2 regions of the Mycolicibacterium fluoranthenivorans genome follow, and region 1 is predicted to be linked to the other one. Evidence: riboswitches for the same ligand, from Rfam matches in the RefSeq annotation. Region 1 holds a riboswitch; the other holds the start of a gene.
What was found. A riboswitch is a leader RNA that binds a small molecule or an ion and turns the genes downstream of it on or off. The one in region 1 is predicted to bind glycine.
Positions count from the first base shown of each region.

Region 2: another riboswitch for glycine. It lies ahead of FHU31_RS27755 (L-serine ammonia-lyase); the one in region 1 lies ahead of gcvP (aminomethyl-transferring glycine dehydrogenase).

Region 1 covers NZ_JAANOW010000001.1:3,512,189-3,519,318, forward strand. Annotated here, with positions in the region: gene FHU31_RS17075 (alpha/beta fold hydrolase) at 1-304, opposite strand, end outside; gene gcvP (aminomethyl-transferring glycine dehydrogenase) at 345-3,167, opposite strand; glycine riboswitch at 3,220-3,317, opposite strand; glycine riboswitch at 3,318-3,416, opposite strand; gene FHU31_RS17085 (MerR family transcriptional regulator) at 3,430-4,062, opposite strand; gene FHU31_RS17090 (YeeE/YedE thiosulfate transporter family protein) at 4,397-5,683, shown strand; gene FHU31_RS17095 (bifunctional nuclease family protein) at 5,670-6,164, opposite strand; gene ftsR (transcriptional regulator FtsR) at 6,211-6,954, opposite strand; gene garA (glycogen accumulation regulator GarA) at 6,975-7,130, opposite strand, start outside.
Region 2 covers NZ_JAANOW010000004.1:256,312-263,441, reverse strand. Annotated here, with positions in the region: gene FHU31_RS27770 (fasciclin domain-containing protein) at 1-6, opposite strand, end outside; gene FHU31_RS27765 (MFS transporter) at 186-1,457, opposite strand; gene FHU31_RS27760 (GlxA family transcriptional regulator) at 1,539-2,495, shown strand; gene FHU31_RS27755 (L-serine ammonia-lyase) at 2,506-3,891, opposite strand; glycine riboswitch at 4,093-4,183, opposite strand; gene FHU31_RS27750 (gamma carbonic anhydrase family protein) at 4,295-4,816, shown strand; gene FHU31_RS27745 (SDR family NAD(P)-dependent oxidoreductase) at 5,075-6,208, shown strand; gene FHU31_RS27740 (CPBP family intramembrane glutamic endopeptidase) at 6,205-6,879, shown strand; gene tet(V) (tetracycline efflux MFS transporter Tet(V)) at 6,894-7,130, opposite strand, start outside.

The DNA of each region.
Region 1 (7,130 bases):
GCACCACCGGACCGGTCGTGGTCGCCGCGACGACCCGCTCGACCAGGTCGGCCTGCTCGAACAACGAGTAGCGATGCGGGTGCGGCTTGTCCGACAGACCGAACCCGAGAAAGTCCAGCGTCACCCAAGCCCGGTCGCCGAGGTGCCCGACGACCTCCCGGTAGTCGAACGAGCTGGACGGAAAACCGTGCAGCAGCAGGACGGTCGGGCCGGCACCGGGAGCCGATCGGACGAAGATCCGGCCGGCCGGGGTGTCCAGCGACCGGCCCCCATCGCGCCACGCGGCGACGGTCGGCGACAACATGCGGTATCCGTCCTCCCGTCGCTACGCTCGCCGCCTCAGGTTAGGCGAACGCCTCGACGGGCGGGCAGGAACACACCAGGTTGCGGTCACCGTAGGCGGCATCGATGCGCCGCACCGGCGGCCACACCTTGGGCCGGAAGCCCTTACCGAGCGGGTAGGCCGCCTGTTCCCTGGTGTACGGGTGCGACCACTGCTCGGTGAGCAGGCATTCCGCGGTGTGCGGGGCGCCGCGCAGCGGGTTGTCGTCCGCGGGCCACACCCCCGAACCGACCTTGTCGATCTCGGCGCGGATGGCGATCATGGCGTCGCAGAAGGCGTCCACCTCGGCCAGGTTCTCGCTCTCGGTGGGCTCCACCATCAGCGTCCCGGCGACCGGGAAGCTCATGGTCGGCGCGTGGAAACCGAAGTCCGCCAACCGCTTCGCCACATCGTCGACGGTGACGCCGGTGGTCTTGGTGATCGTGGTGAGATCCAGGATGCACTCGTGGGCCACCATGCCGTTCTCCCCGGTGTAGAGCACCGGGTAGTACTCGTCGAGCCGGCGGGCGATGTAGTTGGCCGAGGCGATCGCGGTCAGCGAGGCCTTGCGCAGGCCCACACCACCCATCATTCGGATGTAGGCCCAGGTGATCGGCAGGATCGAGGCCGACCCGTACGGTGCCGCCGACACCGTCAGCTCGTCACCGAGCTCGGCAGCCAAGGGGTGCCCGGGCAGGTACGGCGCCAGGTGCGCGCGCACCGCCACCGGCCCCACTCCGGGGCCCCCGCCGCCGTGCGGGATGCAGAACGTCTTGTGCAGGTTGAGATGACTGACATCGCCGCCGAACCTGCCCGGCCGGGCCAACCCGACCAGGGCGTTGAGGTTCGCGCCGTCGATGTACACCTGGCCGCCGGCGTCATGGGTGGCCGCGCAGATCTCGGCCACATCGTGCTCGTACACGCCGTGCGTCGAGGGGTACGTGATCATCAGGGCGGCAAGGTTTTCCGCGTGTTGGGCGATCTTGGCGCGCAGATCGTCGAGGTCCACGTCACCGTTGCCGCGGCAGGCCACCACCACCACCCGCATACCCGCGAGCGCCGCCGAGGCCGCGTTCGTACCGTGCGCACTGGACGGGATGAGGCACACGTCGCGCTGGCCCTGGCCCCGCTCGGCGTGATAGGCCTGGATGGCCAACAGGCCGGCGTACTCCCCCTGCGACCCGGCATTGGGCTGCAACGAGATCTCGTCGTAGCCGGTGACCGCCGTGAGCCAGTCCTGCAGATCGGCGATCAGCCGACGCAGACCGGGGGTGTCCGACGCCGGCGAAAAGGGATGCTGGCGTGCGAATTCCGGCCAGGTGATGGGTTCCATCTCCGCGGTCGCGTTGAGCTTCATGGTGCACGAGCCGAGCGGGATCATGGTGCGATCCAGGGCCAGGTCCTTGTCGGCGAGGCTGCGCAGGTAGCGCATCATCGCCGTCTCGGTGCGGTATGTCGTGAAGGCCGGGTGGGTCAGGAATTCCGTCGTGCGGGTGGCGATATCGGCTGCGCCGGGCTCGGCGGCCGGCACGCCGAATGATTCCAGCACCGCGGCGACGTGCGCCTCGGTGGTGACCTCGTCGCAGGCGACCGACACGTGGTCGGCGTCCACCCGCCACAGATTGATCCCTCTGCCCTTGGCCGCGGCCACGATCTCGTCGGCGCGGCCCGGCACCCGGGCCAGCACGGTGTCGAAGAAGTCCGGGTGCACCAGCGCCTCGCCCAGGCCGGCGGCGATCGCGGCGGCCCGGCTGTGCACGCGGCGCGCGATGGCGGTGAGCCCGTCGGCGCCGTGGTAGCTGGCATACATGGCGGCCATCACCGCCAGCAACACCTGAGCGGTACAGATGTTGCTGGTGGCCTTGTCCCGGCGGATGTGCTGCTCGCGGGTCTGCAGGGACAGCCGATATGCCGCGTTCCCGTCCGCGTCCTGCGAGACCCCGACGAGGCGCCCGGGCAGCTGGCGGGCGTGCTTGGTGTGCACCGCGAGATAACCGGCGTGCGGGCCGCCGAAGCCCATCGGCACCCCGAATCGCTGGGTGGTGCCGAAGGCGACGTCAGCGCCGATCTCGCCGGGCGGGGCGATCAGGGTGAGCGCCAGCAGATCGGCTCCGACCGCGACCAGGGCGCCACGGTCGTGGGCCTCGGTCACCAGTGCGGTCCAGTCCCGGAGCACGCCGCTGGCCCCCGGCTGCTGCACGATGACACCGAAGAAATCGCCGTCGGGCAGACCGTGCTGCAGGTCGGCGGTGACGATCTCGATGCCGAGCGGCCGGGCGCGGGTGGCCAGCACCGCCGCGGTCTGCGGGTAGACGTCGGCATCGACCAGAAGTCGGGTGGCCGAGCCTTTCACCGCGCGGTGCATCAGCGTCATGGCCTCGGCGGCGGCGGTGCCCTCGTCGAGCATCGACGCGTTCGCCACGTCCAGCCCGGTCAGATCGCTGACCATGGTCTGGAAGTTGAGCAGTGCTTCGAGGCGGCCCTGACTGATCTCCGGCTGATACGGCGTGTACGCGGTGTACCAGGCGGGGTTCTCAAGAATGTTGCGGCGCAACACCGGTGGGGTGAAGGTGTCGAAGTAGCCCTGCCCGATCATCGACACGGCCACGGTATTGGAGTCGGCCAGCGCGCGCAGTTCGGCCAGCGACTCCTCCTCGCTGGCGGGTGCGGGTAGCTGATCCAGCCCCGGCGCCAGCCCGTCTGCGGTCACCGCGTCGAGAATGCCCGCCGGCAGCGCCAAGGCGGCGAGTTCGTCCAGGGAGTCGACACCGATGACCTGCAGCATCGTGGCGATGGCGGCGGCGTCGGGTCCGATATGGCGATCGGCGAAGCCGAAGTGGTCGATAGACACGAGATCTCCCCTGGGTCGAGGGCGCGGGCGGGCGCGTAAAACCGCGTCCTCTCCCTCTGTCGGGGCGCCTGAGAGATTCGGCGGCGGCTCGCTGCCTTTCCCCATGGGCGGATGCGCAGGACGCACCACTTTCCAGAGGCATCGGGGCCATGCGCGGTCCGGGGTGCCTGAGAGGTTGACGGAGAGGTATTGCTCCTTCGGCGTCCGTGACTGGCCGTCACGGAACTCTCCCGCACAAGGGCGATGCCCCGACAGCTTAGCCGATCTTGCGGTCGCGGCTCTTTCGCCGGGAAGCGAGTTCGTCCTCGGGGGCGGCGATCGACTCGCCGCCGTCGGCGCGTTCGCCCGGGAAGTCGGCGATGGCGCCGGTCAGTTCCCGCATGGCACCCGAGACCGCGATACCGAACACACCCTGACCGCCTTGGAGGAGGTCGACGACCTCTTCGGCGGAGGTGCACTCGTAGACGGTGGTGCCGTCGGAGAACAGCGTGATGTTGGCCAGGTCCTGCACACCGCGCTGACGCAGATGATCGACCGCGACGCGGATGTTGTGCAGGGAGATGCCGGTGTCGAGCAGGCGCTTGACGATCTTCAGGACCAAGATGTCCTTGAAGGAGTACAGCCGCTGGCTGCCGGAACCGGCCGCACCGCGGATGGAGGGCACCACCAGCGAGGTGCGGGCCCAGTAGTCGAGCTGGCGGTAGGTGATACCCGCGATCTGGCAGGCGCTCGGACCGCGGTAGCCGACCAGCTCATCCGGTACCGAATCGTCCGGGAACAAGCCACCCTGCACGGGCTCGCTGACGCTGCCGCTCACCGCCGGCACGGGGTCGCCACTGGTGGACAGATCCAACTCCCCCTGATGTGGCGTGCGTGGCGTGTCGCCCACAATCCATCCTCTCCGCCGATCGATTCCGGCCCCATGACCTGCACAGCGTCACGTTTGCCCAGTTTCGAATGTGTCGAGCATACGCTCAACACGCTCCTGTCACTGCTCGTCGTGTCAAAGTATGGCTGCCCGTTTCACAGTCGGCCCACACACGCCCCGCGTGTCGACGTCACGAGACGTATCCGTGATCTGGGCGACTCGCATGTGCCTCACCGACTTAGCGGGCGACGGCCCGGGGCTACGTCACAGTGACACCGTGATACCCGGCGGGGTATCACGGAGATATGGCCGTTTTCCTGCACCACGCACCGTCGGCGGCGTTCGGCGTCCGGCCATGAGCGGGGTCACTGCGCCTCTCGGGGTTGCTCTACCGATCGGAGCCGCCTTCGGCATGGTCGCCGGGCTCTGGGGAATCGGTAACCCTGAGACCGTCATTCGCGCTGCCCGCTTGGTCGACCGGTTGTTACTGGGCTGCTTCTTGTTCGTCACGGCGGTGGGCGCGGTAGTGCTCTACGGCCTGCACGCATTGGGAGTGCCCATGCACTTCGCGCCGAAGCCGCTCTACGTCTTCGGTGTCATCGCAGGTGGCGTGCTGTTCGGCACCGGAGCGGCGATCAGCGGATACTTCCCGGGCACCGCGCTGATCGCCTTGGGTGAAGGCCGTCGAGACGCGCTGGCCGCGATCCCCGGCGGCTTGCTCGGAGCGGCGGCGTGGACGGGGCTGTTCGGAACACCGGTCGGCCAGTGGCTGACGACGACCGCGAACTACGGCGGCCTGGTCGCGGGCGGATACCTGAACGCGCAGACTCCGGGGCGAATGCTGGCGATCGCGATCGGCTACGCGGCGCTGGCCTTCATCCTGCTGAAGTATTTGCCGCGGTTTCGCGGGGGCGAGCGGTGTTGCCTTCGTGAGCTCGGCGGGGCGACGCCCTCCGAATTCGAACGCCGCATGATGCGCGACACCATCGCCTATCTCTACGAGGGCACGAAAGAACGGCCGGGCCGTCGTAGGCCGTGGTTCGAGCGGATCTACCGCGCTCAGGTCGCACACCCCGCGTTCTTCACCCGCACGATCGCCGTGGTCGCCACGGGCGTGGCCGCACTTGTGGTGTTGTCGATATTTCTGCGCCAGCCGTTCGGCCAGTCCACCACCTACTCGTGGGTGGTCGGCGAGCTGTTCATGCCCCACTTCGCGTACTCACACCAGGTGATCCGCAGTATCGGCTGGGAACCGCTCAGCGACCTCGGAGTTCTGATCGGAGCCTTCCTCACGGCCAGGTTCCTCAGCGGCCGGTTCACCGCGTTCCGTCCGGTCGTTCCGCCGTCCTGGCGACACCGTTTCGGGCCGGGGCGTACCAAGCGAGCGGTCGCGGTGTTCATCGGCTCGTTCCTGACGCTGTTCGGCGCCAGGATGGCCGGGGGATGCACGAGCGGACACACCCTCAGCGGCGGTATCCAACTGTCGGTGAGCGCCTGGCTGTTCACCGCCTCGATGCTCGCGGCGATGGTCATCACCGCCCGACTTGTCTACCGGAATGCAGACTGGTCCATCACCCCGGAGACAGACGACCACGCCGTGGGCAGCACGACCGGGTCTCAGGTGACTCCTAGGTGGCCTTGAAGTCGTCGGGCGACACGCTGTCGAGGAACTCCTTGAACTTCTCGACCTCGTCCTCGCGCACCGCGCCGGTGGGCTCTTCGTCACTCTCGTCCGGGATCAGCAGTCCGGCCTCGGCCAGCACGGCTTCCTCGACGTAGATCGGGACGCCCACCCGCAGCGCGATGGCCACCGAGTCCGACGGACGCGCCGACACCTTGATATCCCGATCGAAGATCAGGTCGGCGTAGAAGGTGCCCTCCTGCAGATCGACGATGCGCACCTCTTTGAGCGAATGCCCAAGCGCAGCAATCAGATCCCGGATCAAATCATGGGTGAGCGGCCGCGTCGGCTCCACACCCTGCTGTTCGAGGGCGATGGCGGCCGCCTCGGACTGCCCGATCCAGATCGGCAGGTAACGGTCGCCGTTGGACTCACGCAGCAGCAGCACAGGCTGATTCTGAGGTTGCTCAACGCGAATACCGACTACCCGAACCTCACCCATCTGCGTCTGCCCTCCATGACGATGTCGCCACCGAAAAGTCTAGTCCTCAGCGGTCGAGAACGTCGCGTACAGCCGACTTGATCAGCGACGTGTGCAACGTGATCGCGAGTGCGGCCACCTCGCGGGCCAGGTCATCGGCCCGGTCCCGGGCGCCCGCGTTACCCGCGGCCGCCACCGGACCCGCGATCTGCGCGATCAGATCGGACTGCCGGTCGGCGGCCGACCGGAAGGCCCTCAGATGCCGGGGCTCCACCCCGTAGTCGGCCAACGCCCGCGCGCACTGGGCGATCAGCACGGAGTGCTCGTCGAAGAACCCCGCCGGGCCGGGCCGGATGATGCCGGCCGTCACCAGCGCCGCCAGCAGTGCGCCGTCCACTCCGGAGCGGGCCAGCAGATCCTCACGGCTGAGCCGGACCTGTGCCGGGGCAACCGCGGCGGCCACCTGTTCGGAATCGGCGGCGGTCGCCGCCTGCACTGCCACCGCCAAACGCGGTACCGCGTAAGCGGTTCCGCCGGACGGCAGCTCACCGTCGGGAAGCGCGTCGAGCTGCGCCTTGATCACCTTCAGCGGCAGATACTGATCCCGCTGCGCAGTCAGGATGAAGCGCAGGCGGGCGCAGTCGTATGCGGTGAACCGCCGGTACCCGGCCGCCGAACGGTCCGGCGTGACCAGACCCTCGGCCTCAAGGAACCTGATCTTCGAGATGGTCACATCGGGGAAGTCGGGACGCAGCAGGTCGAGGACCGCTCCGATCGACATCCCGGTGAATCCCGGGTCCGGCTGGCTCATCTGCTCGTCGGGTGAGTGTCTCAGGCGTCGTCGGACTTGGGTCCGGTCAGGAACACCAGCCTGAACTTGCCGATCTGCACCTCGTCACCGTTGGCCAGCACCGCCGAGTCGACGGGCTCGCGATTGACGTAGGTGCCGTTGAGGCTGCCGACGTCAACGACCTGGAACTCGCCGGT
Region 2 (7,130 bases), on a different contig from region 1:
TTGCACGTGAGTTCCTCCATCTCGTGCCTGGTTCGGATGCGTGAAGCTGGGCGGCGAGGATGGGCGGGGACGTGGTACGCACGGGGCGTGCGTCATCAGCTAACCGATCCATCCAAGCCTCGGCGTCCCCGCGGCGCCGTTTGCATGCTATTCGTCCCGGCTGGAGGAACAAAAACGAAGACAGCTCAGTGCTGGTCGATTCGGGTGCGGCGGACCGCCCCGCAAAGTCCTGCGGCGATGAGGCACAACCCGGCTGCGAGATAAAACGCCAGGTCATAGGTGCCCTGCAGGTCCCGGATCCACCCGGCGCCGGCCGCCGCGACGGCCGCGCCCAATTGATGGGACGCGAACACCCAGCCGAACACCACGGGGGTGCGGGCACCGAAGTACTCCCGGCAGAGCACGATCGTCGGCGGCACGGTGGCCACCCAGTCCAGCCCGTAGAAGATGACGAACACCCAGGTGCTCGGTTCGGCGTGGGGGGACAGCAGCGACGGCAGCAGTACCAGCGACAACCCGCGCCCGGTGTAGTAGACGACCAGTAGCAGCCGGGGGTCGACCCGGTCGGTGAGCCAGCCGGAGAACACGGTGCCCAACACGTCGAGCACGCCGATGGTCGCCAGCAGGCCCGCGGCCACCGTCGTGGGCATGCCGTGATCGTTGGCGGCCGGGATGAAATGGGTGCCGATCAGGCCGTTGGTGGTCATCCCGCAGATCGCGAAGCTGGCGGCGAGCAGCCAGAACGCCCGGGAGCGCAGCCCGATCCGCAGCCCCTCGAACGCCGCGGCGAACGTGCCGGTGGGGAGCACCTCGGGTTTGCGTGCACCGGAATCAAAGGGGTCGGCGCCATAGGCCGTCAGCCCCAGGTCCTGGGGGTAGTTACGCATGAACACCGCGACCAGCGGTACCACCGCGATCGCGGCCGCGGCGACGATGAGCGACGCCCAGCGCCAGCCGTGGTGGGTGGTCACCGCGGCCACCACCGGCAGGAATACGAGCTGACCGGTGGCGCTGGCCGCTGTCAGCACACCGGTGACCAGTCCGCGCCGAGCCTCGAACCAGCGCGTGGCGATGGTCGCGACGAAACCCATCGAGATGGCGCCGGTGCCCAACCCGACGAGCACGCCCCACAACAGCACCAACTGCCAGCTGGCCGTCATGAGCACGCTGAGCGCCGAGCCGGCCGCGATCAAGGTGAGGGCCCCGGTGAGCACCGGGCGCACGCCGAAGCGGTCCATCAGGGCCGCGGCGAACGGGGCGGTGAGACCGTAGAGCGTCATGTTGACCGCCATCGCCGCACCGACCGTGCCGTGACTCCAGCCGAATTCGTGATGCAGCGGGTTCATCATCACCCCGGGCACCGACCGGAAGGCCGCCGCGCCGAGGATCGCGACGAAACTGACCGCGGCGACCACCCAGGCCCAATGCAGGCGTGTTCGCGTACCGAGAAGTGTCACCGGCTCACTGTCGCGGAATTCGGGCCGCCCGCCTAGTGGCACAAACGACATGATCCATCAAAAACATGCCAGACTGGCGTGATGCATCGTGTCGCCGTCCTGCTGTTGGCGCCCGTGGTGGGTTTCGACGCCACCATCGCGCCGACCCTGTTCGGGACGGCGGCGGGCGGCGACGGTGAGCCCCTGTACGAGGTGACGACGTGTGCCGTCGAACCGGGGCCCGTCGCGTCGACCAACGGCTTCGCGATCGTGCCCACCGCCGGCCCGGAGGCGCTGGACACCGCCGACACCGTCGTCATCCCCGGCACGCGTTACCCGCCGGCGCGAACCGGCCGCGGCGTCGAGGACGCCGTGGCCGCCGCGTTCGCTCGGATCCGGCCCGGCGCCCGCGTGGTGTCGATCTGCACCGGCGCGTTCGTGCTGGCCGCGGTGGGCCGGCTGGACGGCCGGACCGTGACGACCCACTGGAAGTACGCCGACACCCTGCGTGAGCTCTACCCGGCAGTCCGGGTGGACGAGAACGTGCTGTTCGTCGATGACGGTGACGTGCTCACCTCGGCCGGGCTGGCCGCGGGAATCGACTTGTGCCTGCACATCATTCGGTGTGATCACGGTGTGCAGGTGGCCACCGCGGTCGCCCGCCACTGCGTGGTGCCACCGTGGCGGGAAGGCGGCCAAGCGCAGTTCATCGACAGGCAGGTGCCGGCGGGGGACCACGCCGCCACGGCGGCCACCCGGGCCTGGGCGCTGGCGCACCTCACCGAAGAACTCACCGTGCACACCCTGGCCGAGCATGCCCATATGAGCCTGCGGACGTTCAACCGCCGGTTCCGTGCGGAGACCGGCGAGGCGCCGGGCAGCTGGATCCGGCAGCGCCGTATCGATCGGGCCCGGGAACTGCTGGAGTCCAGGGATATTCCGGTCGACGAGGTGGCCCGGCTGTCGGGGCTGGGCACCGGCGGCAACCTGCGTCACCATCTGCGCCGCGGGATGGGGATGTCCCCGTCGAGCTACCGCAAGGTGTACCAGGGCGCCTGAATGCGGTGCCTCAGCATTCGACGACGTTGACCCCCACGTTGATGGCCAGCCCGCCGGTCGAGGTCTCCTTGTACTTGGCGTGCATATCCGCGCCGGTGGTGCGCATGGTCTCGATGACCTGATCGAGGCTGACCCGGTGGCTGCCGTCGCCGCGCAACGCCATCCGGGCGGCGTTGATCGCCTTGCCCGCCGAGATGGCATTGCGTTCGATGCAGGGGATCTGAACCAGCCCGGCGATCGGATCGCAGGTCAGTCCGAGGCTGTGTTCCATGGCGATCTCGGCCGCGTTCTCCACCTGGTGCGTGGTGCCGCCGAGGATCTCGGCCAGTCCCGCAGCGGCCATGGCTGCCGCCGACCCGACCTCGCCCTGGCACCCGACCTCGGCGCCGGAGATCGACGCGCGCTCCTTGAACAGCGATCCGATGGCAGCCGCGGTGAGCAGGAACCGTACCGCGGTGTCGTCCGGGTCAGCCGTCCCGGCGCGGGTGTAATGGGTGGCGTAGTGCAGCACGGCGGGGATGATGCCGGCAGCTCCGTTGGTCGGAGCCGTGACGATGCGGCCGCCGGAAGCGTTCTCCTCGTTGACCGCCAGCGCGATCAGATTCACCCAGTCTTCGGCGAATTCGGCTGTGCGCTCTGGATCTTCGGCGCTGAGACTGTGGTACCAGGCCTTGGCCCGCCGCCGCACCTCTAGAACTCCGGGCAGTACGCCGTCGCGGGCGATGCCGTTGCGTGCACTCTCGACCATGACATCGCGCAGGTGCAGCAGGCTCGTCCGGACCTCCCCCGCGGAGCGGCAACACTGTTCGTTGCTCATGGCGACCTCGCTGATGGTGAGTCCCTTGTGTGCACAGAGTTCGAGCAGTTCGCGACCCGAGGCGTACGGCAACGGGGTGGCGCAGTGGTGGTCCGTGCCGGCATCGGGGCAGTCCTCGGTGACGACGAACCCGCCTCCGATGGAGTAATAGGTCTGGGTGGACAGCACCTCGCCGCGGGAATTGAAGGCACTCAACGTCATTGCGTTGGGATGGCGCGGCAGGACCGTCGAGGCGCGCAGAATCATCGCGCCCTCGGTCAGGGGCACCGGCGTGTCCCCGCCGATCCGCGTGGTGCCGGTGGCGGCGATCTCGGCGAGACGGCGTTCCTTATCCTCGGTGGTGACGTCTTCGGGCCGGCAGCCTTCGAGCCCGAGCAGAATCGCCGATTGGGTGCCGTGGCCGGCGCCGGTGGCCGCCAGGGAGCCGTACAACTCCACGCTGATCCGGGTGAGGTCGCGCAACCGGTCGCCGGCGCGCAGGGTTTCGACGAACCGGGCGGCGGCACGCATCGGGCCGACGGTGTGCGAACTCGACGGGCCGATACCAACGGAGAACAATTCGAATGCGCTGACCACCATGGCAATTACCGGCTGCGGTCGGTGGGTGTAACGGACAACGGGCGACTCCATCTCGGCTGAGCCCGGAGCCAAACCGGGCCGGTGGCGCCCTCCCCACTCTGTCCTGAAACCTGAGAGTCTGCGGTTCCGCGTCGTCCCGCGGATCCTCTACACCTTCGGTAAGGCCGTTCCCATGAGGTGACGCCTTGTCTCCAGAGTTGCCTCGACGCTGCGGTACTGGTGCCTGAGAGATTCCCGGGGAGGATATTGCTCCTACGGCGCCTCGTGAACGAGGTTCTCCCACAACGTGTCGACGGCTATTCGATTGTGGTGAGCAGAGAATCTACCCACTCACGCGTCGGATGTCACGCCGAGATCGGACTCCTGCCGCGCTCGTGCGGGAACTCTGATTACGATGACGCCCATGCCTGAAGCGCTGATCATTCCTATTCGCGGGCGTGCCCCGCAGCTGCACGCCGAGTCCTGGGTGGCGCCCAACGCCACCTTGATCGGCCCGGTGACGCTGGCCGCCCGCGTGAGTGTCTGGTACAACGCCACCTTGCGCGCCGAGTTCGAGCCCATCGAGATCGGCGAGGGCAGCAACATCCAAGACGGTGTGACCGTCCACGTCGATCCGGGTTTCCCGGTGCACGTCGGCGCGGGTGTCACGGTCGGCCACAATGCGGTGCTGCACGGCTGCACCGTCGAGGACGACGTGCTCGTCGGGATGGGCGCCATCGTGCTGAACGGGGCGGTCGTGGGTGCGGGGTCGCTGGTGGCGGCCGGCGCGGTGGTGCCCCAGGGGGCGGTGATTCCGCCACGGTCGCTGGTCGCGGGCGTGCCGGGGAAGGTGCGCCGCAGCCTCGGCGATGAGGAGGTCGCCGGCAATCGGTTCAACGCCGAGTCTTATCAGGGGCTCATCGACCTGCACCGCGGGCAGGGTTGACCCGAAGGCGAACGCCGACAACGCTTCCCACTGAGGTTTCCCTCGAAGGCGGTACGTTCCCGCGACGGTGGGGTGTGAAGGGCGGCCCACACGGGCGTCCGGATCAGCGGGCACGCCCTGTCGTCCGCCTGGTGTGACGAGCAACTCCCTGGCGTGTAGCACCCTGTCGATCAGGGTATGGACCACCGCGTGCAGTGATAGGACTAGCGGTGGTCAGGAGGCTTCGGTGATGATGTCGAACGCATGCGTGGGATGCGGATGACCGCGCGCGTCCTCGTCACCGGGGCTACGGGATATATCGGATCACGACTGGTCGCCGAACTGCTCTCGGCGGGCCACGACGTGGTGGTGACCAGCCGGACGCCGGAGCGTCTGACCGCTTTCGGGTGGTATCGCGATGTCACGGCGGTATCCCTGGATGCGAACGACCCCGATTCGGTGGCAACGCTTTTCGCGCGGTGCGGACATGTGGATGCCGTCTACTACCTGGTGCACGGGATCGGTGAGACGGACTTCAGGACCACCGACAACGAGGGCGCCCGCCGGTTTGCGCTGGCCGCTGCCGAGGCGGGCGTCGGCCGCATCATCTACCTCGGCGGTTTCGTGCCCGCCGACGACGTGTTGTCCGAACATCTGGCCGGCCGAGCCGAAGTGGCTCAGGCGCTCGCGGTTGCCGGCGGTGCCGAACTGGTGTGGCTCGGTGCGGCGCTGATCATCGGTGCGGGGTCGACGTCGTTCGAGATCCTGCGCTATGTCGCCGAACGCTTCCCGGTGCTGCCGCAACCGTCCTGGCTGTCCAACCCCATCGACCCCATTTCCATCCGCGATGTGCTGCACTACCTCATGGCCGCCGTGGACAGCGAGTTGGTGCCCGCCGGGGCGTACGACATCAGTGGACCGCAGACGACCAGCTACCGGGATCTGCTGGCGGCCTACGCCCGGCTGTCCGGAATACGGCAGTGGACCGTGCCCGCGCCGGGCGTGCCGACCGTGGTGGCGTCGAAGGTGTCCGCTGTGGCGCTTCCGGTTCCCGGTGCGCTCACCGCCGATTTGACTGCGTCACTGGATCACCCGATGACCGCGGCGGGGGAGGGGTTACGTAATCTGGTGCCCGCCCCGGCCGGCGGTCTGCTGACGGTGAACACGGCGATCACCCGCTCGCTGCATACGCCCGAGCGGGTCCCGGTCACCGATCTGGCCGATCCGCACCACCTCGCCGATACCGACCCGTCCTGGGCCGGCGGCGACATGTCGCGCATCCGTCAGCTCACCCCTTCGATCGCCCGGCCCGCGCTCGCGCTGCTCGCGCTGTTACCCGGTCCGGCCACCGCCACGCTGCGTACCGGGATCGATATTCTGGCCGAGCTGATCCCGCGGGGGCATCGCCGATGATCCCGCCACCGTGGCGCGCCGCTGCGCCTGCCGTCGAGGAAGCCCGAAAAGTGGTGTTGCGCAGACGGATCACCGTCGTCGCGGTGTTGGTGATGGGGGCGGCGCTGCAGGCGTACTCGCTGAGCAGGCACCCGGGGGACAGCTCCTTCTATGTCTTCACCCTCATCATGGCCGTGGTCTGGTCGGCGGGGGCCGTCCTGTCCGGGCCATTGCACCTGGGCCGGCTGCCCGGCAGTGCGCGCCGGCCCGTCCTGCTCGGAATCGGGGTGGGAATCGGGCTGGGCGCGGTGTTCGTCATCGGCGGCCTGATCGCGCGGCTCATCCCACCGGTGCGCGAATATGTCACCGCCGTCCTGCAATTCGCCGATCAGGGTGCACTTGCGCTGGTCGTTTTCATCACCGTGGTCAACGGCTTGGCCGAGGAGCTGTTCTTCCGTGGCGCGCTGTACAGCGCGCTCGGCGGCCGCCGGCCCGTCCCGGTGTCGACGGCGATCTATTTCGGCGTGGTGATGGCGGCGGGCAACCCGATGCTCGGGTTCGCCGCGATCCTGCTCGGCACCGTCTGTGCGCTGTTGCGCCGCGCGACCGGCGGGGTGCTGGCGCCCATGCTCACCCATTTCTTCTGGGGTCTGGTGATGGTGCTGGCCCTGCCGCCGATCTTCGGTCTCTGACCGGCGCGGTCACATCAGGAATTCAGCGGATGCGCCACCTCGTCGCGCGGCATCCGGGCTGCCAGCCAGGCGATCAGACCCAGCACCGCCGGAATGGTGCCGGCCGCCAGGAAGATGGTCTGCACCGCGAACACTTTGGACAGCGGCCCGGCCACGGCCATCGACACCGGCATGAAGACCAGCGAGACGAAGAAGTCCAGGCTGGAAACCCGGCCCAGCATCGCCGGGGGAACCCTGCGCTGGAGCAGCGT